3 regions of the Paenarthrobacter sp. YJN-D genome follow, and region 2 is predicted to be linked to each of the others. Evidence: riboswitches for the same ligand, from Rfam matches in the RefSeq annotation. Region 2 holds a riboswitch; each other region holds the start of a gene.
What was found. A riboswitch is a leader RNA that binds a small molecule or an ion and turns the genes downstream of it on or off. The one in region 2 is predicted to bind thiamine pyrophosphate.
Positions count from the first base shown of each region.

Region 1: linked by a shared signal. The riboswitch ahead of HMI60_RS17725 (ECF transporter S component) and the one ahead of thiD (bifunctional hydroxymethylpyrimidine kinase/phosphomethylpyrimidine kinase) in region 2 are both predicted to bind thiamine pyrophosphate.
Region 3: linked by a shared signal. The riboswitch ahead of thiO (glycine oxidase ThiO) and the one ahead of thiD (bifunctional hydroxymethylpyrimidine kinase/phosphomethylpyrimidine kinase) in region 2 are both predicted to bind thiamine pyrophosphate.

Region 1 is NZ_CP053549.1:3,817,533-3,827,440, forward strand. It holds gene HMI60_RS17695 (UDP-N-acetylglucosamine 1-carboxyvinyltransferase) at 1-197, opposite strand, end outside; gene HMI60_RS17700 (siderophore-interacting protein) at 348-1,073, opposite strand; gene HMI60_RS17705 (penicillin acylase family protein) at 1,175-3,298, shown strand; gene HMI60_RS17710 (GNAT family N-acetyltransferase) at 3,328-3,927, shown strand; gene HMI60_RS17715 (energy-coupling factor transporter transmembrane protein EcfT) at 3,924-4,718, opposite strand; gene HMI60_RS17720 (ABC transporter ATP-binding protein) at 4,715-6,286, opposite strand; gene HMI60_RS17725 (ECF transporter S component) at 6,286-6,906, opposite strand; TPP riboswitch at 6,983-7,119, opposite strand; gene HMI60_RS17730 (NUDIX domain-containing protein) at 7,420-8,097, shown strand; gene HMI60_RS17735 (DUF4235 domain-containing protein) at 8,124-8,384, shown strand; gene mnhG (monovalent cation/H(+) antiporter subunit G) at 8,465-8,854, opposite strand; gene HMI60_RS17745 (monovalent cation/H+ antiporter complex subunit F) at 8,844-9,122, opposite strand; gene HMI60_RS17750 (Na+/H+ antiporter subunit E) at 9,119-9,685, opposite strand; gene HMI60_RS17755 (Na+/H+ antiporter subunit D) at 9,682-9,908, opposite strand, start outside.
Region 2 is NZ_CP053549.1:907,636-917,543, reverse strand. It holds gene HMI60_RS04275 (DUF4233 domain-containing protein) at 1-385, shown strand, start outside; gene ndk (nucleoside-diphosphate kinase) at 442-861, shown strand; gene HMI60_RS04265 (vitamin K epoxide reductase family protein) at 939-1,610, opposite strand; gene HMI60_RS04260 (Rne/Rng family ribonuclease) at 2,081-5,227, shown strand; TPP riboswitch at 5,314-5,412, shown strand; gene thiD (bifunctional hydroxymethylpyrimidine kinase/phosphomethylpyrimidine kinase) at 5,403-6,938, shown strand; gene rplU (50S ribosomal protein L21) at 7,309-7,617, shown strand; gene rpmA (50S ribosomal protein L27) at 7,680-7,943, shown strand; gene obgE (GTPase ObgE) at 8,080-9,666, shown strand; gene proB (glutamate 5-kinase) at 9,656-9,908, shown strand, end outside.
Region 3 is NZ_CP053549.1:2,888,294-2,898,201, reverse strand. It holds gene HMI60_RS13390 (RNB domain-containing ribonuclease) at 1-725, opposite strand, end outside; gene HMI60_RS13385 (alpha/beta fold hydrolase) at 948-1,760, shown strand; gene HMI60_RS13380 (CGNR zinc finger domain-containing protein) at 1,757-2,284, shown strand; gene thiE (thiamine phosphate synthase) at 2,402-3,088, opposite strand; TPP riboswitch at 3,116-3,235, shown strand; gene thiO (glycine oxidase ThiO) at 3,228-4,463, shown strand; gene thiS (sulfur carrier protein ThiS) at 4,460-4,696, shown strand; gene HMI60_RS13360 (thiazole synthase) at 4,700-5,497, shown strand; gene HMI60_RS13355 (4a-hydroxytetrahydrobiopterin dehydratase) at 5,544-5,888, shown strand; gene HMI60_RS13350 (membrane protein) at 5,938-6,240, opposite strand; gene HMI60_RS13345 (DUF3107 domain-containing protein) at 6,277-6,501, opposite strand; gene HMI60_RS13340 (TetR/AcrR family transcriptional regulator) at 6,552-7,286, opposite strand; gene moeB (molybdopterin-synthase adenylyltransferase MoeB) at 7,293-8,495, shown strand; gene HMI60_RS13330 (SDR family NAD(P)-dependent oxidoreductase) at 8,534-9,523, shown strand; gene HMI60_RS13325 (glutamyl-tRNA reductase) at 9,536-9,908, opposite strand, start outside.

The DNA of each region.
Region 1 (9,908 bases), 1.4 Mb from region 2:
TTGACGATGGAACGGCCGAAGATCGCTTCGAGGCGTTCGATCATCCGGAGGCTCAGGTTCTGCTTGCCCTGTTCCATCCGGGCGATAGCGCTCTGGCTGGTTCCCAGCTCAGTAGCCAGCTGCCCCTGCGTCCAGCCCTTTTCGCCGCGGGCGTTGCGGAGCAGGAGGCCTACGTGTTCTGCGGTCGGTTGCGTCATAACCAAGAAATATCACAAGTGAGTTAGAAGTGGCTAGCAAAACACCGTTTAGGCGGCAAACGTCACACCCTACCCGTATTGTGCGATATATAGCCCGACGGCGGCACTCGCCTCATCGGGGCCGCTCACTGCGGCGGTGGGTTCAGTTCCCTATGCCCGCCAGTACCCCAAAGCGTCAATCCGATGCTTATCCACCCCGAGTTCCTTCTTCAGGTGCTTCACGATGGCACGGGTGCTGGATGCCTCGCATGCGACCCAGAAGAAGTCATCCGTCGCTGACACGGCCTGTGGTGCCAGCCCCGCGCAGACTTCCTCAACCAGTGAGGCGCCGTCGCGTTTGCGCGGAATCCAGGTGACGACGTCGTCGCCGGACGTCCGGACGGCGAGCGTGGTGTCGGCGTCGTGCTGGTATTCGAGCCAGGCGGTGACCGGTGTGCCGTGCGGTCCCCGCGCGTCCAGGAGCGAGTTGATGGCCGGAAGTGAGGCAGGATCGCCGACCACCCAGATGCGGCGCGGCGCGGGCTGCGGGAACGCGAAGGAGCTGCCTTGGACTGTGGCGTCGATGGTGTCGCCGGCCTGGACGGTGCGGGCCCAATCAGCTGCCACCCCGCGGTGCATGGCGAAGTCCATGCTGAACGTACCGGCCTCCGGATCCGCGTTGACCAGGGTGTAGGCGCGCTGGTGGGCCTTGCCGGAGTCGTTGAACCAGAGGCGGATCCACATGGTCGGGTGCAGGCCGCTGGCCTTGAGGAGCCCGCCGTCGCGCACGTGCACGCGAAGGAAGTCGGGGGTGATTTCTTCCCGGGCGGTGACCTGCAGGGTGAAATCCTTGGCGCCCATGACTTTCAGGACGACACCTTCCCAATTGCGCTTCAAGCAGCACTCCTTCACGAATGGCCCACGATTTGTGCCCGGGGCCAAAGCCATTTATCTTGAACTTAAGTAAGCCTAACCTAAGCTCGAAAGCGGCCTGACTCATGACGCCTGCCCCGACGCAACAATCCGCCCCGGCAGGCGGCACCGGAACCTACCGCGACACCTGGGGAATCCCGCACCTGTGGGCTGACTCGGCGGACGAACTCGCCTTCCTCCAAGGCCGGAACGCCGCGACGGACCGGTCCTGGCAGATCGAACTGGAGCGCTGGCGTTCAGAAGGCCGAGTCGCCGAAGTGCTGGGGCCCGACGCCGTGGTCTGGGACCGGTTCGCCCGGCAGGCCCGGCTCAATGACACCGCGCTCCGCTGCTTCGACAAACTCCCCCACGAAACGCAACGCTGGTGCGGACAGTACGTTGCCGGCATCAACCAGGCCCTGGCCGACGGCCTTCGTGGCGGTCCCGAGTTCGACGAAGCCCGCTGCGCCCCTGAGCCCTGGCTTCCGTGGACACCGCTGGGAGTCTTCCTGGTGCACCACATCCTCTTCTCCACCTTTCCCAACAAGTTGTTCCGCGCCCACGTCGCGCGGACGCTCGGGGAAGATGCAGTGGACCTGTTCAGCATCGAAGCTCCAGTCTGGTCCGGCAGCAACGCCTGGGCCGCCCACGGTTCCACGACTGCGAGCGGCCTGCCCTTGATCGCCGGAGACCCGCACCGCCTTCTGGAACTGCCCGGCGTGTACCAGCAAGTGCGGCTGGCCTGCCCCGAATTCGACGTCGTGGGCTTCGCATTCCCCGGAGTTCCGGGCCTGCCGCACTTCGCCCACACGGGCCACACCGCTTGGGCCGTCACGAATGCGATGGCCGACTACCAGGACCTCTACGTGGAGGAACTCCGCCGGATCACCGACAGCAATGGCGAACGCATCGAGGCGCACGGAGCGGAAGGTTGGGAACCCGCCGTCGTCAGTACCGAGACCATCAGCGTCCGCGGTGGCGACGCGGTGACCGTTGAGGTGATCGAGACTGCCCGCGGCCCCGTCATTTCGGAAATGCCCGACGGCGGTGCGCTGAGCCTGCGTTTTCCCGCGCGGGTTGAGGGGCGGCTGGGTTTTGAGGCCCTCCTGCCGCTGTTGAGGAGCCGGAGCGTCGCTGACGTTGAAGCTGCATTCGATGCCTGGGTGGAGCCCGTCAACAGTGTGGTGGCGGCGGATTCATCCGGGGCCGTGAGGCATTTCGTCGCCGGACTGGTTCCGCAGCGCAACCCGGCGAACCGTCGGCTGCCCACACCGGCCTTGTCACCACGCCATGCCTGGGAAGGACCTTATGTTGCGCTGCCCCGCACCGAGGTCCGGCAGTTTGCCGTCAGCGCGAACGATCGGGCAGCCGGTGGCGGGGACGCCGTGGCTATGGAATTCGCCCCCTCATACCGGGCGCTGCGCATCCAACAATTGCTGGAGTCCGCGCCGGCAGGGACGCTGTCCGGCGACACCATGCAGGGAATCCATACCGACACGTTGCTCGGTCCGTGGCCGTTCTTCCGGAAGATTCTGGCTGCACTGGAGACAACCGGGCTGTCCGACGAGGCGAAGGAACTGAGACTGCAGCTACTGGCGTGGGATGGCCGGATGGACGCCGGCAGCCATCCCGCGGCCGTTTTCGCTGCCTGGCGCGGTGCATTGGTCCAGCGCCTCGAACGTCACGCCGCTCTTGCTCCCCTGAACACCCCGAGCGGCTATTCCCCCTTGTTTGGCCCGTGGTTGTCCGTGGCATCGCGCATCGGCTTCGCACTGGAGACCCTGCTGGCCCGCGGCTCCGAACTTGGCATCGCCGTCTCCGTGGAGGCAGCGGCGGCGTTGGAAGCCACAGCATTGGAAGAAACGTTGCTGGACGGCGCGTCCTGGGGTGACCGGCACACGCTGCTGGCAGTCCATGTGCTCCCCGAAACCCTTGCCGCTGCGGCGCCCACGGCCGCCCTCAGTGGAGACACCGGCTGCGTGCTGAGCACCGAAAGCCTCCCTGGAGTGGACGACCGAAGCTTCCGCGGACCTGTGGCCCGTTACGTCTGGGACCTGGACTGCCGGGAGAACAGCCGGTGGATTGTGCCTTTCGGCGCCGCCGGATCGCCCGGCCACAGCCACTTCGCGGACCAGCTCCCGCTCTGGAGCGAAGGCCGGATGGCCCCTGTAACCACGGACTGGTCCGCCCTGGCCAAAGACCCGAACTGACACCAGACACCCGCCTACCGAAGGAACACATGAGCACCGCCACCCAGGACTTCTCCGTCCGCACCACCGTCTACTCCGAGAACCTCGAAGGCTGGGGTGAATTGCGCCTTGTCCCGCTGGTCCCCAGCGAAGACATCGGGCTCATCTTCGAATGGGTCAAGCAACCCCGCGCCAGGTTCTGGGGCATGACGGAGAAGTCCCAAGAGGAAGTGCTGGAAATCTACGGATTCCTTGACTCACTGGACACGCACCACGCTTTCCTGGCCCTCCTCGACGGCGAGCCCCTGGCCCTGTTCCAGACATACGAACCACTGCACGATCCCGTGGGCGAGGCCTACCCCGCCCGCGAGGCGGACATCGGGATGCATCTGCTGCTGGCACCGGCAACGCGCCCCATTCCGCACTTCACCCCCAGGCTCGGCACCTCCCTTATCAGGTACATGTTCTCGCTCCCGGGCAAGGACCGGATCATCGTGGAGCCAGACTCACGCAACGCCAAAGCCCTGCGCCGGCTTGAAGCGACGTGCTTCGAACTCGGCCCGATCATCCAGCTCGAGGAGAAGGAGGCCCAGCTCGGCTTCCTCACCCGCGCAGATTTCGACGAAATCCAGGAGCTACCGGCCCGCTAACGCCACACGAAGCTCCACGTTCCGGCGCCCAAAGCCGTGAGGACGGCGCCTCCGGCTATGGCCACGCCGCCAAGTACCACCCAGACGTCCATCAGCGAGTACGTGGACTCACGCGCCCACGTCCGTTGTCCCCCGCCGAAACCGCGGGCTTCCATGGTCACGGCCAACCGCGAAGCCCGCCGGACGGCCTGGACCAGCAGCCCGAAGCTCTGTCCGAGCGTCGCTTTGAGGCGCTGGATCGGGCTTCCCTGCGAGCCGACACCGCGGGCGCGCCGGGCCATGCCGATGGTCTGCCACTCCTCCGCCATGAGGCCCACCAGCCGCATGGCGGCAAGGGAACCGAGGACAAATCGGTGCGGCAGCTTTGCCTTCTGCGCAAGTGCGTCCGCCAGGTCCGTCGGGTCGGTGCAGGACATCAGCAGGATCGCGGGGAGGGCGATCGCCAAACCGCGCAGCATGAAGCCGAGCCCCAGCTCAAGGGAACCTTCGCTGATGGACCAGAGTCCGACGTCGAGCAGTACTGCGCCGCTGTCAGCGGCGACAATCGCGGTACTCCAGCCACCGATCGCCGCCGCAATGATCAGCGGCCAGGCGCGCTGCCAGAGAAGGCGGAGGGTGAGGCCGGCCAAGGGGAAGAGCGCCAATTCCGCGAGGAGAGCCGTGGACGCGGAAACCCAGTCGATGGACAGGGCCAGCACCAGGGAGATAAGGAAGACGGCCACGAACTTCGCCAACGGGTTTGCCCGGGTCAAGAGCGCGTGGTTGCCGCGCAGGTTCAGTGCGTCCCTCATGCCGCACCCGCTTCCTGGGGGGCCGTCTCACCTTGGGACACCGGCCCGAGCCGCAGTTCCGTCCCGCCCAGTACGGCACTGAATTCCTGGTCGTGGGTCACGGAAACCACGGCGGTACCGGCGTCCAGCAACTCCGAGAGGAACGAGGCCAGTTCGGCCCAGGTGTTGGCGTCCTGTCCGAAGGTGGGCTCATCGAGGACGAGTACCTTCGGGTGCGCCGCCAACACCGTAGCCACTGAAAGCCTGCGCTTCTCACCGCCGGACAGTGTGTAGGGATTGGCGTCCACCAGATGGGAGAGCCTCAGCCGCTCCACCAATTCGTCCACGCGTTCCCCGCCGTGGCCCAGGTGCCTGGGGCCGAACATGAGCTCATCCAGGACCTTGCCCGTGACGAACTGGTGCTCCGGCTCCTGGAAGACCGTGCCGATCCTGGAGATGAGCTGATCGGCCTTCCATTTGTACGGGTCGATGCCCGCCCCCTCCGAAAGGTCGACGCCGGCGCTCACCATGCCGTCCACCGGCGCCAGAAGGCCGGCCAACGTCAGCGCAAAAGTGGACTTCCCGGCACCATTGGGCCCGGTAATGGTCAACGCCTGGCCAGCACGGACCTGGGCGGTGATGTCCCTCTGCACCGGAACCGGAGGGATGGTTCGGAAGCGCTTCCGCCTGGGCTTTTCCCGGGACACGGCCAGGTCCTGCGCTGCGAGGAGGAGTTCGTTTGTCCCGGACGTCCGGGCACGCGCCCTTGTGGCGGGAACGTAGCCGGGAACCCATACGCCCGCCGCCATCAGCATGGAGCGCGCCTGGGTGAGGACCTGCTCCGGCGGACCATCCAGGAGGACTCCCGGGGTGCCTGATTGCGGGCCTGCGGTACCGGGCTGCAGGACCACTATCCTGTCCACCAGGTCCTTCCACACGGACACCCTGTGCTCCACCACCACCAGCGTGGCGCCGGTCTTGTCCAGGCAGCGGGCCACGGCGTCGCGGACCTCGAGGACCCCTGCAGGATCGAGGTTGGCCGTGGGTTCGTCCAGCAGGATCAAGCCTGGCCGCATCGCCAAAATGCCGGCCAGCGCGAGGCGCTGCTTCTGTCCCCCGGAAAGTGCCGCCGTCGGGTGGTCCAATGCCAAACCGCCGCCTGATGCGGTACGCAAGCCGACGTCGTCGAGCGCTTCATGCACCCGGGACCAGATCTCCTCGCGCGGCACGGCAAGGTTCTCCGCGCCGAAGGCAACGTCGTCGCCCACCCGGGAGAGAACCACCTGCGTTTCGGGATCCTGCTGCATCAGCCCGGCGCGGCCACGCTGCTCGCGGGAAGTGACGCCGTCGATCAGCAGCGAACCGGTCTCATCAGAGTCGTCTTCCTCGTCACCCAGCACCCCGGCGAGGGCGTGCAGGAGCGTGGACTTGCCGGCCCCCGAAGGGCCCAGCAACAGGACGCGTTCCCCCGGTTCAATGCGGAGGTCAAGGCCCTGGATGGCAGGCTGGGCCCGGCCGGCATGCCGCCATCCCCACCCCTCGGCGGAGATGGCGGCAGGCCGGACCGTGCCGCTGTGTGTGGCAGACATCAGTTGAAGACTGGCTCCGAAGCGGCCTTCCGCGACGCGAAGGAACTCAGGACACCCGTCGTGGCCAGACCGCGGGTGGCGATCCAGGACAGGCCGCCGGCGATCACTGCACCTGAGATGGTGGTGAAGGTGATGTACGTCAGTTTGTCGATGGCCTCGTAGGCGATATTCCAGCCCCAGGGCAGGAAGGAGTCGTTCAGACCGCAGAAGAGGCCCGCGCCTGCGCCCGCGAGGAGTGCGGTGGGCAGGTTGAACTTCTTGTAGCGGAACGCGGCGAAGATCAGCTCGGCGCCAAGGCCCTGCAGGACGCCGGAGATGAGCACCGTGGTGCCGTACTGCGAACCCATGATGAGCTCACCCGTGGCTGCGACGGCCTCGCAGAAAAGAGCTGCGCCGGGCTTTCGGATAATGAGCATGCCCAGGACTGCGGGGATCATCCAGCCACCGGCGATCAGGCCGGTAAGGGGCGGGTACGCCGCATTCATGGGGATGGATACCAGTGCCGCGCCCTGGGACCAGGCCCAGAAAATCACGCCGCCGGCGATGGCGATGAGGGCCGCCACCACGATGTCTACAACACGCCAGCTATAACTGGTCTTCTTCACGTTTACCGTGGTCATTTTTCTGCCTCCTGAGGTTACAGGAGGGGAAAGTGCTCCCCGGAATCCGCCTGGCTTGCGCCGTCCGGCTCCGGACACTCTGAGAAGCTCGACTCCCTTGCGCCGGTACTAACCGGATCAGGTTCGAGGGTCTGCGGCTGTCCGCACTCTCAGCGCCCTCGCGTCTCCTGCATCGCTGCAAGGTCCGACGGCGGCGCTCCCCTGTCGTTATCAAATCTGCCCTGATGGGCGGGTTCAGTTTACACCTCCGCGTACGGCCGGCTCTGGGCCGCGGTCACAATCCTGTTGCGAGGCCCGCTCTGCACCCCATCCCCACACCTAAGCACGCACAGCAGGCCCCACAACGCAACGAGGGTGCGTTGCGAGGCCCACTCTGCGCCCCATCCCCGCGCCTAAACACGCACACCAGGCCCCACAACGCAACGAGGGTGCGTTGCGAGGCCCACTCTGCACCCCATCCCCGCGCCTAAACACGCACACCAGGCCCCACAACGCACCTGCAAGAATGGCCTGATGACGGATCTTCCAGGCTCCCACGCACCCGTGGCCGAGCCACGCCTCGCTGCCAGCGTGATTCTGCTCCGCGACGCCCCCTCGGGGCTAGAGGCATTTGTCCAGCACAGAGTCAGCACCATGGACTTCGCGGCAGGAATGGTGGTCTTTCCGGGCGGCCGGGTGGACGCTGTGGATCAGTCCGGCTGGGACTACCCCGGGGAACTGCTGCGCAGCCATGCGTTGTCCTGGGCGCAGAGTTCGATTTCCGCGGACACAGCGTTGGCGGAGAGGAACGCGGGAATGGTGCTCACGGCAGCAATCCGCGAAGTCCAGGAAGAAGCCGGGCTGGGCATCGAGCCCGGAGACCTGCGCCCCTGGGCCAACTGGATCACGCCCATAGACATGCCCAAGCGCTTCGACACCTACTTCTATGTGGCCAAGCCGGCACCGGAAGCGCAGCCCCGGCATCAAACCACGGAGGCTTGGCAGTCGCTGTGGATGCCGGTGTCCGGAATCCTGGAAGCGGAAGCCGCAGGGCAGTTGAAGCTGATGCCACCCACCTACTATCTGCTGAAGGAAATCGCTGTCCTCGATTCCGTAGGGGCAGTGTGGTCCGCCGAGCACCCGGTCGTCCCGGTTCTGGCTCCGGTCGGGTCCTTGGCAGCGTTTCTCAAGGAGCGGGAAAACCGCGGGTAGCCGTGCCGTGCAGCTAGGCTGGTGGCATGAACCTCTTTTTCAAGCTGCTGGGCGCCGGGGTAAGCCTCGGTGCAGGCTTTGTCGGTACCAAACTCGTCAACAAAGGCTGGGAAAAGGCCACGGGCAACAAGCCGCCCACAGGCAACGATGACATGGAGACGAGCCTCCGCTCGGCTCTGACCTTCGCGCTGATTTCCGCTTTCGTGAGCACGCTGATCCAGGTCCTTGCCAGCCGCGGCACCCAGCGGGCGATTGCCCGCTTCGCGAAGTCCCAGGACATCGTCTAAGCATCACCCAACAAGCAACGCGGGGTCACTTATGGCCCATCCCCATGGGGGTAATGGGCCATAAGTGACCCCGCGTTGCTTTAAGGTTCGGAGGGCTCCTGGCCGGCGGCGGCCCTTTGGACCACGGCTTCGAGTTCGTCCTTGGTGAGCTTCTCACGGTGCCCGTGTTTGGTCCGGTACGCGGAGCGCCCCACCATGTGGGCGGACACCGGCGCGGTGAGAAGCTGGAAAATCCACGCCACCAGCAGGACGGGCCACACCCACCAAGTACGCATCTGCAGGCCGATCGCTGCGAGCATCAGGAACAAGCCCAACACCTGCGGCTTGGTGGCTGCGTGCATGCGGCTCATGAGGTCCGGGAACCTCAGCAAGCCGATCGCGGCACCCAAGGACATCAGGGCACCCACTATGAGGAACACCGCGGTCACCATGTCGATGACCAAGTCCACTCCGGTGGCGTCAGGACTCATTGCTTTGCTCCCTTCGCTCGGCCACGAACCGGGCAACCGTCACTGAGCCGATGAAACCGATCACCGCGAGGGCCACCAGCAGCATCAGGTTGTTGAGGTGTTGGTTCACGGCCATGTCGATGGCGAGGGCAGCACCAAGGATGGCCAGCAGGACATCGGAAGCAAGGACGCGGTCAAGCAAAGATGGGCCAATCGCGATGCGCACGATCGCACCTGCAGCGGCGAGGCTGAGGATCACCGCCGTGGCCACCAGAACAAATTCCTTCACAGCGTTGCCCCTTCCATGCCGGGCCGGGCTTCTGCCTTCAGGGCCTCGACTTCTTCCCGCGTTCCCATGATGCGGATCAGCCCTGCCTCAATGTTCTGCGTCTCCCGGCGGATCTTGTCGATGTCCGCTTCTTCGTAGATGTTCAGCGCGTGCAAATAGAGCGTGGAGGTGGAGCGGTCCACCTCCACCACCAGCGAGCCGGGGATCAGCGAGATGACATGCCCTGTAGCCGTCACCATGAGGTCCGAGTGGCTTCGCAACGGAACAGCGACGACGGCGCTGCGCACCTTGGGTCCCTTGACCACCGCCAGGTACAGCACCAGGAAGCTCGCTGCCACCACTTTCGCGACGAACATCAGGGCGAACGGAACAGCACGCAGGACATTGAACCTGCCGCTGAGCTCCACAGGCGGGAGGTAGAAGAACTTGGCCACCAGCACGGCGATCAACGCGCCAAAAAGCAGGTTGCCCGGGCTGAAGTCACGCCACAGCGCACCCCATACGATGACCAGCCAGATGAGCAGCGGCAGTTCCGTGCGGAACGAGATCGGCTTGCGGCTCATTTCGTACCGCCATTCTGCGCCAGCGGGGGCACCTCGACAGAGTCACCCAGTACCGAGTGGATGTAGGCCGAGCGGTCCAGCATGATCTCCGCGGAACCGTCCGCGACCTGGAAGAGCGGACCAGCGAACACCGTCAGCGCCACCCCGAACACCACCAGCGCCGCAGTGGAACCCACCATGGTCCGCGGCAGTACTCCGACGTTGCCGGGGGTCATCAACACGG
Region 2 (9,908 bases):
AGTGATGTTTGCGTCCACGGTGCTGCTGCTCGAAGCCTTCGTGGCTTTCTTCGGCACCTTGGCTGTGTTCGGCCTGAAGCGCGGCGAAGTCGATCCGGGCATCATCCTGGGCGTCGGAATTGCCCTGAGCGTGGTGCTGGTCCTTGCCTGTGCCGTGCTGTCCAGGCCGTGGGGCATCGGACTGGGATGGGTGCTGCAGGTAGTGCTGATCCTGACGGGATTGGCCGAGCCCATGATGTTCATTGTCGGCATCCTCTTTGCCATCTGCTGGTGGTACGGGATCCGTGCCGGCATGAGGATCGACCGTGAGGTGGCCCAGCGCGACCGTGAACAGGCGGAATGGGACGCTGCCCACGGTGAAGAAGCCGGCCCGCAAACCCCGTAAACTGGCTGGGAAAACCACCGAACGTAAGTCACTGAACACATCACATTGGAGCAACTGTGAGCATTGAACGGACCCTCGTCCTGGTCAAGCCCGACGGCGTCGCCCGCAACCTGGGCGGGAGCATCCTCGCCCGCATCGAGGCCAAGGGCTACACCCTGGCCGAACTGAAGAAGGTCAACGCCACCCGTGAGCTGCTGGAGCAGCACTACGAGGAACACGTGGGTAAGCCCTTCTACGAGCCGCTGGTTGAGTTCATGCTGAGCGGACCGGTCATCGCTGCCGTCTTCGAGGGCCACCGCGTCATCGAAGGCTTCCGCTCACTGGCCGGAACGACGGATCCGACGACGGCGGCTCCGGGCACCATCCGTGGCGACTTCGGTCGCGACTGGGGCCTGGCGGTCCAGCAGAACCTCGTCCACGGCTCCGACTCCGTTGAATCGGCCGAGCGCGAGATCAAGATCTGGTTCGCCGGCTAACCACGCCGCACCGACCTGACAGCTAAGGCCAATGTTCGAGTCGAACATTGGCCTTAGCTGTCACCCCGCGGAGGGGTTTAGTAGCCGGACGTCCCAGCGAAAACGTGGATGAAGGCGAAGAAGATCGTGGCGATGACCGCGACATACAGCAGGGCCACAATGATCCACCCGGAATCGCCCAGCAACTTGGTCAAGCCCGGCGGTGCCTTGATGACGCCGTGGGAGATGTTCCGGATGGTCACCCAGACAAAGAGGGGGATCATGACGGCCCACACCACCATGCAGAACGGGCACAGTACATTGATGACGTACAGGGCCTGGGACCACAGCCAGACAACGAACACGAAACCGAGGGTCACGCCCGCCTGCAGTCCAAGCCAGTAGCCGCGCGAGAACCGGGCGCCGGCGAGAAGGCCCATGGCCGTGGTGATGATGACGGCAAAGGCCACAATGCCGATGAACATGTTGGGGAATCCGAACACGGAGCTCTGTGGTGTTTGCATCACGGCGCCGCAGGAAATCCACGGGTTCACATCGCAGACCGTTACATGGTTTGGGTCCTTGAGGACTTCCAGTTTCTCCAGGACCAACGCCCCGGACGCCAGCCAACCGATGACGCCGGTGACCAGGAGGAGCCAGGCGAAGGGCTTGTCGCGGACAGTCCTCGGCAACTTCTCCTGTTGTGCGGACGACTCTCCCGCAGTGGTGGAGGTATTGATGGCCAGGTTTTCCCTGGCGGTGCTCGGCATCGCGGATCGGATCCTTTTCGACGTTGTGCCCCGGCGGGCCGGGAAGGGTTCTTGGGAGGATTCTAACGCCGCTGGCTGTGGGCTGCGCCCAGCTTGTGCCGATCCGGACGACACAGCGTCCTAACGGGCGATGTCGCGCGGGTGTGAGAGAATGAACATGGCTGGAAGCCGACCCACATTCGGATTCCGGTCCGGTGACTTGTTCCCAAGACCGCCAGTATGAGCTGGGCATGCCCGGATCACGTCGATCCTCGGTAGGCCCGCCATAACAATGGACGGCACCTGGTTGTGGCAGCAGAACAACGGGTTTCAGAACTAAGCCGCCGGCCTTCCAGGGCTGCCGCACCCCAATGATGGTGCGAACCGGAAGGCATACTACCGACTTCTGTCAACGCCTGCGGGTTTTGACAATATTTGCCCCTCTGGGCGCCGGATGTGGCGGTGTCGCTGGGGCAGGAGTGTTGCCACATATGGATAATGACCAGGTTGTAGCCGTTAATGATGAGGCAGCTCCCGCGGAAACTGCGGAAGCGCCCAAGAAAACCACCCGGACCCGGCGCAAGGCTGCGCCCAAGGCAGTTGCTGAGGCAGAGGCAACTGAGGCCCCTGCCACTGGGACGCCCGCAGTTGCGGAAACTCCCGAGGCTGACGCCAAGCCCGTACGCCGCACCCGGTCCCGCAAGAAGGTTGAGCCAACCGAGCCCTTGCCCGGCCTCGGCGATGAAACCGCCGCAGGCCAGGAGCCTGCCGCCGAAACCCAGCCCGAAGCCGTCCCTGAAGCTGCCCCCGAAAAGCCGGTCCGCCGTCGTCGTGCTGCCAAGCCCAAGGTGGAGGCAGAAGAGACGCCCGCAGCTGCTGAAGTTGTTGAAGAAACCACGACGCCGGAGGCCGGCACCCAGCCGGAAGAACCTGCCGCTGAGGAAGAGGCTCCGGCCGAGGAAGCTGCTCCTGCCGCTGCCACCTCGCTGTTCATGGAGCCGGTTTCCATCACGTCGATGATCTTCCAGGCCCCTGACCTCACCACTGTCCCGCGCGTTGCGGCCGTGGAAGAGACGGACGACGAGCCGGAAGACGACGCTGAAGCAGCCGCAGACGGTGAGCTGGACGAGGGTGGCAGTCGTCGCCGTCGCCGGAGCCGTGGCCGCCGCGGGCGCCGTGGCACTGAACGCGACGAGAACGACACCGAAGACGGCAATGACTCCGGCGACGAAGAAACTCCCGCAGCTGAAGCCCTCGAGGAAGGCGTCACGTCGCGTCGCCGTCGTCGTCGGCGTCGTGGAGACCAGGACCTTGAACTGACGGGCGGCTCGGATGACGACCCGCCCAACACGGTAACCCGCGTTCGCGCCCCCCGGCCCATCACGGAAACGGCTCCTTCCAACCGGGTCGCAAGCGTCAAGGGCTCCACCCGGCTCGAGGCCAAGAAGCAGCGTCGCCGCGAGTCCCGCGAGACCGGACGTCGCCGCCAGGTGATTACCGAAGCCGAGTTCCTGGCACGCCGCGAATCCGTGGACCGGCAAATGATCGTCCGCCAGCGCGACGACAGAATCCAGATCGCAGTCCTTGAAGATGGCGTCCTGGCCGAGCACTTCGTGTCCAAGACCCAGCAGGACTCCCTGATCGGCAACGTCTATCTCGGCAAGGTCCAGAACGTACTGCCATCCATGGAAGCTGCATTCGTTGATATCGGACGCGGCCGCAACGCGGTGCTGTACGCCGGTGAAGTCAACTGGGATGCAGTGAACCTGGAGGGCCAGCCGCGCCGGATCGAGAATGCGCTGAAGTCCGGCGACTCCGTCCTGGTCCAGGTGACCAAGGATCCGGTGGGTCACAAGGGTGCCCGCCTCACAAGCCAGATCTCACTTCCGGGCCGCTACCTTGTGTACGTGCCGGGTGGATCCATGACCGGCATCTCCCGCAAGCTGCCCGACGTCGAACGCAACCGCCTCAAGCGGATCCTGAAGGACCGCCTGCCGGAAAACGCCGGAGTCATCGTCCGTACGGCCGCTGAAGGTGCCTCGGAAGAAGAACTGACCCACGACATCAACCGTCTGCGCGCGCAGTGGGAAGGTATCGAAGGGCAAGCTTCCTCCACGAAGGTGCTGGCACCGGAACTGCTTTACGGCGAACCGGACCTCACCATCAAGGTTGTCCGTGACGTCTTCAACGAGGACTTCTCCAAGCTGATCGTCTCCGGTGACGACGCCTGGGACACCATCGAGGCCTATGTAACCTATGTTGCCCCCGACCTCGTGGGCCGCCTTGAAAAATGGACCAAGGATCAAGACATCTTCGCTGCCTGGCGCATCGATGAGCAGATCCACAAGGCCCTGGAACGCAAGGTCTTCCTGCCATCCGGTGGCTCGCTGGTCATTGACCGCACCGAAGCCATGACGGTGGTGGACGTCAACACAGGTAAGTTCACCGGCAGTGGTGGAAACCTGGAAGAGACAGTTACCAAGAACAACCTTGAAGCTGCCGAGGAAGTCGTTCGCCAGCTTCGCCTGCGTGACATCGGCGGCATCATCGTCATCGACTTCATCGACATGGTCCTGGAATCCAACCGCGACCTCGTTCTCCGCCGCATGGTGGAGTGCCTGGGCCGTGACCGTACCAAGCACCAGGTTGCTGAAGTAACGTCACTGGGCCTTGTCCAGATGACCCGCAAGCGCATGGGCACCGGTCTCCTTGAAGTCTTCGGTGAGCAGTGCGAGCACTGCGCAGGCCGCGGTGTCGTGACGCATGACGAGCCCGTGGAGCACCGCCGCGCCAACACCGTGGCAGCCGAGCAGCACCGTCCGCACACCGAGGCACAGCAGTCCACGGCCCGCACCGAGCGCAAGCGTCGCCGCGGCAAGGGCGGCGCCCAGGGAACGGTCGAAGCGCCGGCCCAGGTCCATTCGACGCCGTCCGCCCCTGTTGCGGCACCGGCAGCACACCCGGAAGCCCAGGACCCTGCCCGTCAGGCAAAAGCCGAAGCAACCCGGGCTGCACTGGCGACGATTGCAGCGGCCGCGCATGCCGCCCACCTTCACGATGACGAGCTCCACAAGGCAGAGGAGCAAACCCGGGCGGCCGGGGAGCATGGTCCCGACGCCGGTTCGGTCTCCGCTGCCCCGACGGCCCGGGAAGCCGCGGCGCACGACGCCGCTGTCCGCGAAGGCCGGGCTACTCCAGTGCTGCGTTTTGGCGGCGAAGAGGTTGCCTTGCCTTTCGTTGAACACCACGATGAGCCGCAGGCAGCCCAGCCGGCCATGAGCCTGGATCGTCTGGCCGAAGCTTTCTCCCACCTTGGCGCGGCACCGTCGCCTGAGGATCAGAAAGCCAAGGAAGCTGTCGAAGCCCCGAAGGCTGCGGACACCCCGACGACTGAAGCTCCGGCTCCGGCCGGAGACGAAGCCCCCTCAGCATCGCGGGGTCGTCGTAGCCGCCGGAACCGCAGTGCAAGCAGGGCCCAAGGCGCGGCCAACGAGACCACTGTTGAGCACCACGACGTGACCGCTACGGCCGCGAAGGGATCGGCGCACGAGTCCAAGGCGCCTGCGGAGCCGGTCAGGAGAGCGGCCCCGGACGAACCCATCATCCTGGGCGTCGGCGTACCGGCCTCCGAACTCTAACCGTTTGTGACCGCACCAAGGCCCCGCAGTTCCGCTACCAGCGGCAACTGCGGGGCCTTTTGCTGTCTGCCGGTGCGCTAGGCTGGGGGACTGACACGGGGTGCCAGGCGATGGGCCAGGCTGAGATCCAAACCCGTTGAACCTGTCCGGTTAGCACCGGCGAAGGGATGTCCTCATGGCCGCATTGTCATCTTCTGCTGTTTATCCGCTGGCGGAGGACCGCAGACGAACCCCCCGGGTACTGAGCATCGCGGGCTCAGACCCGTCCGGAGGAGCCGGAATCCAGGCTGATTTGAAGAGCATCGCCGCCCACGGTGGATATGGCATGGCTGCCATTACGGCTTTGACGGCCCAGAACACCCTGGGTGTCAGCGGTGTGCACGTACCACCCGTGGAGTTCCTGCGCCAGCAACTGGACGCCGTCAGTACCGATATCGTCATCGACGCGGTGAAGATCGGGATGCTCGGCGACGCGGCTGTTATTGACGAGGTGCGCAGTTGGCTCGAATCGGTGCGCCCCGCCGTCGTGGTTCTTGATCCCGTGATGGTGGCCACCAGCGGTGACCGCCTGCTGACCGAATCCGCAGGGGAGGCCCTTCGTTCCCTGCTTCCATTGGCGGACCTGATCACGCCGAACCTGCCCGAGCTTGCCATTTTGCTGGGGGAAACCGAGGCTGCTGATTGGGCATCGGCATTGGAGCAGGGCAAGCGACTGGCAGCTGAGTGCGGAAACACGGTCTTGGTCAAGGGCGGTCATCTGGCCGGCTCGGAATGCCCCGATGCCTTGATCAACACCAGCGGGCTGTTGCGGCAGGACGTCATCGAAGTGGCAGGTCCAAGGATTGCGACCCGGAACAGCCATGGCACTGGATGCTCGTTGTCGTCCGCCTTGGCTACCGTCCAGGCGCGCACGGGCGACTGGGAGGCCTCACTGCGCGAAGCGAAACCGTGGCTGCTCCAGGCCCTGAGGAGCGCAGGGGAGCTGGAAGTGGGCCGGGGCAACGGGCCTGTGGACCACTTCCACCACCAGCGCGTCCTCCAGCCTGGCGGATTTGCTGCCACTTTGTGGAAGGAAGCCATCCCGGAGCTTGAAAAAATCCACGGCCTCAACTTCATCCAGGAACTGCAGTCGGGGCATTTGCCGGAGCCGGCGTTCAGCTACTACCTTGCGCAGGACGCCATCTATCTCAATGGCTATTCCAGGGTCCTTGCCCGTGCAGGTGCGTTGGCGCCCACCGAGGAAGAACAGCTGTTCTGGGTCAAGAGCTCACGGCAGTGCCTGGAAGTTGAATCGGAACTGCACAGGAACTGGTTGAGCTCCCGTGAGGCTTCGGGCGTCACCGGACCGGTCACCAAAGCCTATGTGGACCATCTGCTGGCAACGTCGGCATCCGGCAGCTATGCGGTGGTCCTCGCGGCGATCCTGCCCTGCTACTGGTTGTATGCGGAAGTGGGTCAAAAGCTCCACGCCGCGTTCGTCGATGCCGGGGCCTCCGGCGGGCATCCCTATGCGGACTGGCTGCGGACGTACGCCGACGAGGACTTTGCCTCCGCCACAAGGATGGCGATCAACTTCACAGACGCGGCGGCCGTTGCCGCTTCCGGGCGTGAACGTGCGGAGATGCTTGAGGCTTTCAGGCAGTCCTGCCGCTACGAGACGGCGTTCTTTGATGCTCCGCGGCTCTACGCCCAGGGTGGCCCGGCCTGTTGAATCGGGACTGAACCGGGATGAAAAGCATGGCTTGTCCCGCGCGTCGCGGGCGTGATCACGTTAATCGCCGCCAAACCCTGTAGGCTGTATGGGCACGGTGCCGGGAGAGTCCGTTACACCTCGTGATGCAAGTCACGGGGCAGCCTCCGGTCCCGGCCTCATTTGCAGCTGAGGGTCAAACTAGCGTAATCTTGATCTTCGGTGCTTACGCCAACACTTGGGTTATGCCCCTTGGAATTGTTCATGGGATGACTCGCGGACTTCGAACAGAAGTCCACGGCGTTGAGGCACAGCGCGAACCAAGCCTGATTCCGGTGACAGGTTCCGCACGCAAATTTAGTTATAAACGTCGAGAGAAGTGAGTACCCAAGTGGTGTACGCGATTGTCCGCGCAGGCGGCCGCCAAGAAAAAGTTTCCGTTGGAGACTACGTAACGCTTAACCGCGTCCCCGGTGGAGCCGGTAGCACGCTTGAGCTGCCCGCCTTGCTCCTGGTTGACGGCGACAAGGTCACCTCCGCAGCAGCGGAACTGGCCAACGTCAAGGTTACGGCTGAGATCCTCGAAGACCTCCGTGGTCCGAAGATCGTCATCCAGAAGTTCAAGAACAAGACCGGCTACCGGAAGCGTCAGGGTCACCGTCAGGAACTGACCAAGATCAAGATCACCAGCATCGCGTAACTTTCGTTACCCGCTGTTCAGGTTTTTCAGTTTCCCCAGAAATTTAGAGGCAGGCATTTCACATGGCACACAAAAAAGGCGCGAGTTCCACTCGCAACGGTCGTGACTCCAACGCACAGTACCTGGGCGTCAAGCGCTTCGGTGGTCAGGTAGTCTCCGCCGGCGAAATCATCGTTCGCCAGCGCGGCACCCACTTCCACCCGGGTGCAGGCGTCGGTCGCGGTGGCGACGACACCCTGTTCGCCCTGCAGGCCGGTGCGGTTGAGTTTGGTACTCGCCGCGGCCGTCGCGTAGTGAACATCGTTGCTGCTGGAGCTGCAGAGTAACAACAAGTTCTGAACCGGTGGAGCGGGCCAAGCGGCCCGCTCCACCGTTCTTTTAACCGCATTACAATCGACTAGGGCGCCCTCAGGCGCGCTGGTTTTTGCAACAGCGCTGGCAACAGCAATAGAGGAGATCCACGTGGCGAGCTTTGTAGACCGGGTAGTCCTGCACGTATCCGGCGGAACCGGCGGCCACGGCTGTGTCTCCGTTAAGCGGGAAAAGTTCAAGCCGCTCGGCGGTCCCGACGGCGGCAACGGCGGCAACGGCGGCGACGTCATCCTCCGCGTGTCAGCCCAGACCACCACTTTGCTTGATTACCACCACGCACCCCACAGGCACGCCACCAATGGTGGCCCCGGCATGGGCGACTGGCGTGGAGGCAAGAACGGCGAGACCCTGATTCTTCCGGTCCCTGACGGCACCGTGGTCAAGACCAAGGACGGCGAAGTCCTGGCAGACCTGGTGGGCGAAGGTACTGAATACATTGCGGCCGCCGGCGGCCAGGGTGGCCTCGGCAACGCTTCCCTTTCTTCGCAAAAGCGACGCGCCCCGGGCTTTGCGCTCCTCGGCATCGAAGGCGAATCCAGTGACATCGTCCTGGAACTGAAGTCCATTGCCGATATTGCCTTGGTCGGCTTCCCCTCCGCGGGCAAGTCCAGCTTGATTGCTGCCATGTCCGCTGCCCGGCCGAAGATCGCCGACTACCCGTTCACCACCCTCATCCCCAACCTGGGCGTGGTCCAGGCAGGAGACGTCCGCTTCACCATTGCCGACGTTCCGGGCCTCATCGAAGGCGCCAGCGAGGGCAAGGGCCTTGGTCATAACTTCCTCCGCCACGTGGAGCGCTGTGCTGCCCTGGTCCACGTGCTTGACTGCGGAACCCTGGAATCGGACCGCGATCCGCTCTCCGACCTCGCCATCATTGAGGCCGAACTGGAGAAGTACGCCGTCGATATGAGCTACGCCGGCGTTGACGGTGAAGTTGTCCCGTTGAACGAGCGCCCCAAGCTGGTAGTCCTGAACAAGGTCGACCTCCCCGACGGCAAGGATATGGCCGAGTTCGTACGTCCGGACCTGGAGGCGCGGGGCTACCGTGTCTTCGAAGTGTCGGCAACCAGCCACGAAGGCTTGCGCCAGCTCGGCTTTGCCATGGCAGAAATCGTCAAGGCTGCGCGCGACGCCGTCCAGGCTGCACCCCCCAAGGTGGCTCCGCCGGTCCTTCGCCCGCGCGCCGTCAACGAGTCCGGTTTCAAGATCCGCCGTGAAGAGAAGAACCTCGAGCCGCTGTTCCGCGTACTGGGCGAAAAGCCCGTGCGCTGGGTCAAGCAGACCGACTTCACGAACGAGGAAGCCATCGGCTACCTTGCAGACCGCCTCGCCAAGCTTGGTGTTGAGACGGAACTGTTCAAGGTTGGCGCCAAGCCCGGCGATACCGTCGTCATTGGCGAGGATGACGGCGTCGTCTTCGACTGGGAGCCCACCATGATGGCCGGTGCCGAACTTTTGGCAACTCCGCGAGGCACCGATATCCGTGTTGCTGACATCGGTGACCGTCCCACGCGTTCGCAGAAGCGCGAAGAGCAGATCGAGCGCCGCGAGGCCAAGGCTGCTGCGCGCGCCGAACTCGAAGCCGAGCGCAAGGCGGGCATCTGGACAGAGTCCGTCAGCGGGCGCCGCGCCCAGACGGTGAGGGAAAGCACCCTGGATTCCGGTGATGACGACTAGGACCATTGACGTTTCCGAGGACGCTGCCGGACTGGAGCGCCAGGGGATAGCCACCGCCAAACGGATCGTGGTCAAGGTGGGTTCATCCTCCCTGACCAGCATCAAGGGTGGCATCTCCGAGAAGTCCCTGACACAACTCGTCAACGCACTCGCCGGAAAGCGAAACGCCGGAACCGAGATTATCCTCGTTTCTTCGGGCGCCATTGCGGCCGGGCTGGCACCGTTGGGCCTGGCAAAGCGGC
Region 3 (9,908 bases), 2.0 Mb from region 2:
CAGTCCTCCACCGGCAGTGACGGTGCTGCAACGATCCTGTACCCGCCGCCGTCGGTCGCCTGGACGATTTCCTGCTCGGGCATGTTGAGGCTTGCCCCACCACGGAGTCTCTCAAGTTCGACCCGTTTCAGCCCGACTTCCTTGAGGAGCTGCAGTACGGGCGGTGCAGAGCCGTCGTCGATCTGTTGCTGGGCTCCTTTATAGCTGAGTTTGGCGCGGCTGCGGACCGTGGCACGGGCGACGGAAACATTGACCACTTCCGCGTTGGCATCGAGGTCGAAATCCCAGACGAACGCACCGCAGTCCTGATCGGCGAGCAGGCTGCCTGCGTTTTCGCTGATGATCTCCGGGTGTAAGGGGATGCGGCCGTCCGGAGCGTAGAACGTCTGGCCGCGGTGCCGGGTTTCGGCATCCAGCGCCCCGCCGGGAGCCACGAAAGACGGCACGTCGGCGATCGCGTAGAGAACCTTGTACCCCTCGCCGGCGCGATCAATGAACAGGGCTTGGTCAAGGTCCGTTGACGTTGCGGGGTCGATGGTCAGGAAAGGGACGTGCTTGAGGTCGCGATCGGGCAGGCGGAGGGATTCGACGGCGTCCCGTGCCTCCTGGACGGCATCAACCGGATAGTCGCCGGGCAGCTCCAGCTCCGTCCGGAGGGCCGCGAAAGCCGCTGCGAGCTGGTCCGATGAGTCGTCGACGTTGGGCGCTATCCGATGATGTGACACGAAAATCAGGGTAGCCCGAAACCGGCGGATAGTCTTGGACGCTTCCAGCTCCAAGCGATGCTGTCAGTGCGGCGGATGGCCAGCTGTTGCTGGCCATTAGCTTCTTGGCGGCCCGGGGAGGCAGGCGGTGGGGCGGTCGACGGCAGCCATCAACACCCCCGTAGCCCATTTGGGCCTGTTACCGTCTAAGGTATAAAGCCGGTAACAAGGAAGGGGCAAGCTATGAGCGATTGGTCGCTACCCGAGCGGTTCGACGTCGGCGACGGTACGGTGCGATGGAACTCGGTCGGCGAGGGCCCGGCTCTCGTTCTGATGCACGGCACACCCTTCTCGTCGTACATCTGGCGAGACATCGCCCCGGTGCTTGCTCGTGATCACCGGGTCTACCTCTGGGACATGCTCGGATTCGGACAGTCGACCCGCACCGCGCCGGATGTGAGCCTCCGGCAGCAGGCGACGATCTTCGTCGAACTCCTCGAGCACTGGGGGGTCTCGGCGCCTCGGGTCGTGGCGCACGACGTCGGCGGCGCGGTCGCGCTGCGGGCGACGCTCCTGCACGACGTGAACTTCGAGTCGCTCACGCTCATCGATGCCGCGACGGTGAGTGGTTGGGGCGCCGGCGGGTTCTTCCAAACCGTCCACCAGCACCCCGAGGCCTTCGAGGCGCTCCCCGACTGGGCTAGCGCTGCCCTGATCGACGCCAAGATCCGGTCCGGCAGTCACGTGGGTCTGCGTGCAGACGCCCTGGCTTCGTACACGGGCCAGTGGGCGGGTACGGAAGGGGCGCGGGCGTTCTACCGGCAGTACACCCAAGGCGGCGAGGAGAACACCGACGAGCTACAGGATCGACTCCGGCTGTTGGATATCCCGATCCACGTGATCTGGGGCTCGGAAGATGCGTGGCTGGGTGTCGACTACGCCCATCGGCTCGTCACTGCACTTCCGGATCACGCGCGGTTTTCGATCATCGAGGGAGCCGGGCACATGGTGCCGGAGGATCGGCCCGGCGAACTCCTCAGGCTGCTGAGCGCGTGAACGCCGTGCAGTCCGCCGTGCCCGAGGAGCTGCGTGTCGTCGTGGAGTTTTGCAACAGCGCCACACTGCTGCACGGCACCGACGCGCTGGCGACCATCCGTGACGGGCGGGCGTGGCTGGTCCGGTATGGATGGGACGGGGAGCCCACGCTCGAGCATCTCATCTCGTTGCGCGACGCCCGCGAGGTCATGCGCGCGTTCCTGGCCGACCGTACCGACACGGCAGCGCGATCCGCCCTGAACCAGCTCGCTCAGGAGCACTGGGCAGGCCCCCACGTCGACGACGACGGGCGGCTCGCGCTGACCCCGTCGGCCGGCCTGCCGGTCTCGCCGGCGGGAGCAGCGGTCGGGGCGCTCCTGCTCCACGGCTTGACCGGCTCGGGGCAGCGGCTCAGGACCTGCGCGTCGGAAGCGTGCAGGTGGGTGTTCTACGACAGTTCACGGTCCAGGACCCGGACCTGGTGCGACATGAACACGTGCGGGGCGCGGAGCAAGATGCGCCAGTACCGCGATCGGCTCACCTGAATCTGATCCGATCCGGTGGGTGGGCTGCGGCATCTGCAAGCCCCGACTCACCCCTGTCGCCACAACCTGCCGATACCCCGACGGTCTGCGTGCCTGGGACTGTTGTTTGGAGAACCGTTACGCGGCGGCGTCCAGGGCTTCGAGCAGCGACTTGGCTGCCGCCGTCGGATCTTCCGCCTCGGTAATGGCGCGAACGACGACGATACGGCTGGCGCCCGCAGCGAGCACCTGCTCGACGTTGCCGAGATCGATTCCGCCGATCGCAAACCACGGCACCTGCACGGCGCCGCCGGTGGTCTCCTCCGCGCGCCTGATCGCTTCCGCGGCATATGTGACCAGGCCGGTTCCCACCGCTTCGCGGCCGGGTTTGGTGGGGGTCGCCCAGACGGGACCAACGCAGAAATAGTCCAGCCCAGGCTCGCCCGGCGAAGCCGTGATCGCGGCATTTACCTGCTCAGGCGTATGGGTGGAGAGACCAATCGAAGCGGGGCGGGGAAGGAACGTGCGGGCAATCTCCAGCGGGAGGTCCTTCTGGCCCACATGGAACACCGGAGCCCCGGAAACACTGGCAATATCGGCCCGGTCGTTGACCGCCCAGAGCCGCCCGTGCCGTTCTGCGACGCCACGCAGGATCGCCAGCAATTCCAATTCCTCGGCGGCTTCGATCGTCTTGTCACGGAGTTGGATGATGTCCACCCCGCCCTGGAACGCGGCGTCGGCAAAGTCTTCAAAATCGCCTTGGCGCTTGCGCGCATCAGTGCACAGGTAGAGGCGGGCGCTGGCGAGGGCAGAGTGCTGGGTCATGGAATCCACAGTAGTTCCTCTAAACTGGGCACGTACTGCGGGAGCCGTGACCTACGTCTTTATGACCGTCCGGCTGAGAGGGCTTCAGAGCCGACCGCTTGACCTGATCCGGCTAGTACCGGCGTAGGGAAGGAAACAGATGGCAGAAGCCATTCACGCGGATGTTGCCGTTATCGGCGGAGGCGTCATCGGACTGGGCATCGCCCACCAGGCCCGGAAGCTGGGCCGCTCCGTAGCACTCATCGATCCGGCGCCCGCCACCGGTGCGACATTTGCTGCTGCCGGAATGTTGGCGCCCGTGAGCGAGCTGCACTACCAGGAAGAAGACCTCCTGGAGCTCATGCTCGAGTCATCCCGGTTGTGGCCTTCGTTTGCCGGCGGCCTTCACCGGCCTGTGGAAGATACCGGATACCGCACGACGCCGACCCTCGCCGTGGGTGCCGATGCCGCCGACCGCCGCGCGCTCGCGGACCTTCGCACCGTCCAGCTCGCGGCGGGCCTGGGGGTCGAACCGTTGCCGTTGCGGACCGCCAGGGAACGCGAACCGCTCCTTAGCCCGCAAATTTCCTGTGCCTTTGATATCCCCGCCGATCACCAGGTGGATCCCCGGAAGCTGGCGGAGTGCCTCATGGCAGGGCTGGCCGCGCATTCATCCGGCGATGGCACGTGGGTAGGCGGCGCCAGGGAAGGATTTGCCGTTGCAGAGTCCGCGCACGGCCTGTTGTGGGACGGGGACCAGGTAGCCGGAGTGGAGCTCGAATCCGGCAAATCCGTCATGGCCGGCGAAACCGTGGTGGCCAACGGGCTGGGCGCCCCCGCGCTCGCCGGCCTTCCTGAGGGTCTTGAACTTCCGGTCAGGCCGGTCTACGGGGACATCCTCAGGCTTCGGGTCCCCGCGCACCTCCAACCGCTGCTCACTGCCACTGTTCGTGGCATGGTCCGCGGGGTGCCCGTTTACATCGTTCCCAGGGACGACGGAACCGTAGTCATCGGAGCTACCCAACGGGAGGACGGCTTGTCGGCGGCCTCCAACGCAGTCTCTGCCGGCGGGGTTTACCAGCTCCTTCGGGACGCCCAGGTACTGGTTCCCGCGGTGGCCGAACTTGAACTCCTGGAAGCAACTGCGCGCGCCAGGCCAGGGACTCCGGATAACGCTCCGTTGCTGGGCCGCGTAGCCGGTTCAAGCGGGGACATCGCGGGCCTGATTGTGGCCACCGGGTTCTTCCGGCATGGCGTCCTCCTGACCCCCGTGGCCGCCATGATCGTGGGGGAGCTGCTCAATGGTTCCTCCGAGACCCGATGGTCCCTTTTCCGGCCCGACCGTTTCAGTGCAACCGCGCGTCGCTCTCAACTCCACAGCAAGGAAACAGTATGAACATCAAGCTCAACGGCGCCGTCCGCCAGGTGCCCGCCGACGCCTCCGTCAGCACGCTCGTCACGGCCGTCACCGGCCGCGTACTCGACCACCGTGGACAGGCGGCCGACGGCGGGAAGCTGGGTGTCGCCGTCGCCCGCAATTCCGAGGTGGTGCCGCGCAGCCAGTGGGCGGCTACTCCGCTGGCCGACGGCGATGAACTCGAACTCGTTACCGCAGTACAGGGAGGCTGAATCATGACCACAGCAAGCACCGAAATCCTTACTGACGCCTTGGTGATCGACGGCGTCGAATTCGGGTCCCGCCTGATCATGGGAACGGGAGGTGCGCCGAGCCTTGACGGGCTCGGAGCCGCGCTCCTGGCATCCGGAACCGAGCTCACCACCGTGGCTATGCGACGCTATTCGCCGGCCGAAACCGGTTCGCTGTTCCAGCTGCTGGTGGACAACAACATCCGGGTCCTCCCGAACACTGCAGGGTGTTTCACGGCGAAGGACGCCGTGATGACGGCGGAACTGGCACGCGAGGCGCTGGAGACCGACTGGGTCAAGCTGGAAGTCATCGCGGACGAGCACACGCTGCTCCCTGACGCTGTTGAACTGGTGGACGCCACCGAGCAATTGGTGAACCGCGGCTTCAAAGTGTTCGCCTACACCAACGACGATCCCGTGCTTGCCCTCCGCCTCGAGAACCTCGGCGCCACGGCAGTCATGCCGCTGGGCTCGCCCATCGGGACCGGCCTGGGCATCCTGAACCCGCACAACATAGAACTCATCGTGTCCCGGGCCTCCGTGCCGGTGGTGCTGGACGCCGGGATCGGAACAGCTTCCGACGCGGCACTTGCCATGGAACTGGGCTGTGACGCGGTCCTGCTGGCGACCGCAGTGACCCGCGCGCAGAACCCTGTGCAGATGGGTCAAGCCTTCAAACACGCCGTCATCGCCGGTAGGCTGGCCAAACAGGCAGGCCGGATTCCGCGTCGTGAGCACGCCTTGGCGTCCTCGGCCATGGAAGGCCGGGCGGAGTTCCTCTAAAGCCGGGTTTCTCCCGGGCCGGGTTCCCCGCAACGAAGGAGCAACCATGGTTAACAGGAAAGAACCGGTGCCCCAGGCAGCGGTCGAAGCCGCGCTCAAGGACCTCCCGGGTTGGAAGCTCCAAAACGGCCTCGTAACCGTTTACAAGACGTCGACGGCGGCCGAGGCTTTGGCCCTCATCGCGGCCATTGGACAGATCGCCGAAGAGCAGAACCACCATCCGGATCTTGACTGGCGGTACAACAGGGTCTTCCTGCGTTACGTGTCCCATGACGCCGGCGGACAGGTAACCCAACGCGACCTTGCTGCTGCCGCCTCCGTAAGTGAGGCAGCATCGGCCACGGGTGCCCTCGCTGAGCCGGGTCGCTATCCGGGCGCCGAGGGCCTTTAAACGGCAGTGACCATCACCCGTGGGTGATGGTCACTGCCGGTTTTCGAGCCTAGAGCCGCAAGGCCTTGGTCAGCGCCTCAGTATCATGCTTGGTGCGGGTCCGTCCCAGATAGACCACAATGCCCGCTGCCGCTGCACTTCCGAGCACGATCGGCAGGACCCAGGGGATCCATGTCGCGCCCGGCTGGTAGCCCAGTCCGGCACTGATGAAAGCAATCCAGCTCAGGGTGCCAACAGCGGCCGCAATGCCTGCGGGCAATGCAATCCCGTACCTGCTGTGCCGCTTATCGGTGGCCCACACGATGAAACCGGCAGCAACGGTGGCCAGAACCACGATGACAAGTGAAAGCATGAGACTCCTTAGCGGACGAAGGCGGGACGGTGAACGCTAGAGGGCGCCGAAGCCGACCCGGCGGACTTCCTCGGCGCCGATTTCCACGTATCCCAGTACGTTGCCCGGAACGATGACCTGGCGGCCCTTCTCATCGGTCAGCCGCAGTTCCGAGCCCTTGGACACGGCCTCGGCCACGATCTTGGCTACGGCGTCAGCGTCCAGGGCGGATTCGAGCACAATTTCACGGCCAACGTTCTGAATGCCGATCTTTACTTCCACAGCAAGGCCTCCAAGCCAATCAAGTGTTAAGTCAGTCCTCTATTTGTAGCCTAGGACTCTTTGGGGAATCGACTGATTCCGCGCCAAGCTAAACGATAGATCAGATCGCTGGCGACATCGAGGTCCAGGTTTCCGTCCGTTTCAAGCCAATAACGGGCGCTGACCTGGGCCATTCCTGCCAGGCCGCGACCCAGGAGCTGGGCTTCGAGGGGCGGGAGTTTGGTGTCCTCGGCAATGACATGGGCGACGGCGTCGGCGAACGTCTTGTTGAACGTCTCCAGACGGGAGCTGACATCGGGATCGTTGATGAGGTCGGACTCAAACACAAGGCGGTGCGCCTGGTCGTCGTCCGCAATGAACCTGTAATAGGCGCGCATGACGGCCTTGACGCGCTCCTTGTTGTCCGTGGTGGAGTTCAGTGCACCGAGCATCAAATCCGTCAGGGTTGCCAGATGGCTGTCCAGGAGCGCCATGTACAGCTCGCGTTTGGACGGGAAGTGCTGGTAGAGCACCGGCTTGCTGACGTGCGCAGTTTCTGCGATCTCGTCCATTGCCGCGCCGTGGAAGCCGTTGGAGACGAAGACTTCCAAGGCGGCGTTCAGCAGCTGTGCCCGGCGTTCGTCACGCGGCAACCTTGGTGAACGAGGTGAACCGGTCCGTTCCTGCTTTGCGGGTGCCCCATCGTTTGCCCGTGTGCCGTCAGCCACAGTCTGCCGCCTTTCCTTTGCAGTTATGACCACTCTACCGGTGGGTAATATGACCGGGCGGCATCGGCAGGCATACATTGGGGTATGGCCTCAATTGTTGCTGCCCACTCCGCTGCGCCCACCGTCCTGCCGCCCCTTGTCGAACCGGCCGCCGAGCTCTCGCCGGCCGAGGTTGAGCGGTACTCACGGCATCTCATCATTCCCGAAATCGGAGCCGTGGGCCAACGCAGGCTCAAGAATGCGAAGGTTCTTGTCATTGGCGCAGGAGGCCTTGGCTCGCCCGCACTGCTTTACCTGGCCGCCGCCGGCGTGGGAACGCTGGGGATCGTCGACGACGACGACGTCGACCTCAGCAACCTCCAGCGCCAGGTCATCCACGGAGTCAAGGATGTAGGCACCCCCAAGATCGAATCAGCCCGCCGTGCAATCGCGGAGCTGAACCCCCTGGTCAACGTGGTCCTTCACAACATCCGCCTGGACTCCTCCAACGCATTGGACCTTTTCGCGGAGTATGACCTCATCCTTGACGGCGCGGACAACTTCGCAACCCGGTACCTGGTCAATGACGCTGCTGCGATCCTTGGCAAGCCCTACGTGTGGGGTTCCATCTTCCGCTTCGATGGCCAGGTCAGCGTTTTCTGGGCCCAGCACGGACCCAGCTACAGGGATCTTTACCCCGAGGCGCCTCCGGCAGGCTCCGTGCCGTCCTGCGGCGAGGGCGGCGTGTTCGGCATGCTGTGCGCGGCGGTCGGCTCGCTCATGGTGACAGAAGCCGTGAAGCTGATTACCGGCGTCGGACGTTCCTTGCTTGGCAGGGTGGCGCTGTTCGACGCCCTTGGCGGCAGCTGGCGTGAGATCAAGGTGTCCAAGGACCCGGAAGCCGAGCCCATCACGGAACTGACCGACTATGAGGCATTCTGTGGTGTGACACCCGCTGCCGCCACGGACCAGGACCACACCGTGACCGCGACCGAACTTGCCCGGATGCTGGCCGAGCGCGAGGCGGGGGAGCGGGACTTTGAACTCGTGGACGTCCGCGAATCCGGAGAGCACAGCATTGTGAGCATCGACGGTTCGGTGCTCATTCCGCAGGGCCGGATCCTGTCCGGCGAGGCGTGGGTGGAACTTCCGCAGGACAAGGACATCGTTTTCCACTGCAAGGCGGGCACGCGCTCGGCAACGGTGCTGGAAGCCGCACAGAAGGCCGGCTACAGCCGCGTCAAGCACCTCGACGGCGGTATTCTCGCCTGGGTGCGGCAGGTGGAGCCCGCCAAGCCCGTGTACTGACCATTGCCCGTATCCCTGCTTCTCTGGGAAGCTCAAGCATGAGCGAAGAACGGACACAAACAGAACAGCGGCCCCTCGGCTCCGGGTTTGGACACGGAACCACGGCCATGGAGGTCATCGACGGGATCAACCTGCGCGGCAAGTCCGCCATCGTCACGGGTGGCTATTCCGGGCTTGGGCTGGAGACTGTGCGTGCCTTGGTCGCGGCAGGGGCAGAAGTGACAGTACCCGCCAGACGCCTGGAGCACGCCCGTTCTGTACTGGCGGACGCTGGCCTGTCCGCGGACGTCCAGGTGGAGCACATGGACCTTGCCGACCAGGACAGCGTCAAGGAGTTCGCCGCGCGATACCTGGCTGGCCACGAAAAGCTGGACATCCTGATCAACAACGCTGCCATCATGGCCAGCCCGGAACAACGGGTCGGGCCGGGATGGGAAGCCCAGTTCGCGACGAACCACCTGGGGCACTACACGCTGGTGAATCTGTTGTGGCCGGCGTTGGTGGCCTCAGGCGATGCGCGCGTTGTGTCGTTGTCGTCTACAGGCCACAAGCTCTCACCCGTCCGGTTCGACGACTTCAACTTCAGCACTTCCTATGACAAGTGGCAGGCCTATGGCCAGGCCAAGACAGCCAATTCCTTGTTGGCGGTGGAACTCGACCACCTCGGCCGAGGCTCTGGCGTGCGGGCCTTCGCGGTCCACCCCGGTGGCATCATGACCGAGCTGCAGCGGCACCTGCCCAAGGAAGAAATGGTGGCAGCGGGCTGGATGGATGCAGAAGGCAACGTGCGCGAAGGATTCAAGACCCCTGAACAAGGTGCGGCGACGTCCGTGTGGGCTGCTACCTCGGAGGCCCTCAATGGCAAGGGTGGCGTCTACTGCGAAGACTGCGATATTGCCAAACCCACTGACAAGGAGTCTCCCTTGGCCCGCTACCAGGGAGTGGACGCCCACGCCGTGGACAAGGCGGACGCAAAGAAGCTTTGGGCGTTGTCGGCAGAGCTGACGGGGATAAACGCTTTCGCGTAGGCCGGGTGTGGCTCAGGCGCTTTCAGAACGGAGCTGGTCGTGGTCCACGGGGCATTCCGTGGCCGCGGCCGCTGCCTGCGGTTGTTCCACCTGGATGCCGTACAGGGCCTCAAGGGCTGCGACGTAATCGTCTTGCTGGCCGTTGGCCGCGAGCTCGCGGGCTCGGACCGTGGGGATGTGGAGGAGCTGCTTGACCATGCGCCGAAGGGCGAACTCCACCTCCTCGGCGGCAGCGGTGCAGCCGTGCCGGGCGCGTACCTTCTCCATCTCGGCGTCCAGGACGTTCATGGTGTGGCGGCGCAACGCGACAATGGCTGTGTCGACGGAACGGGCTTCGCGTTCGGACTCGAAGGAGGCGGCAGCGCCTGTGACGATTGCGCTGGCC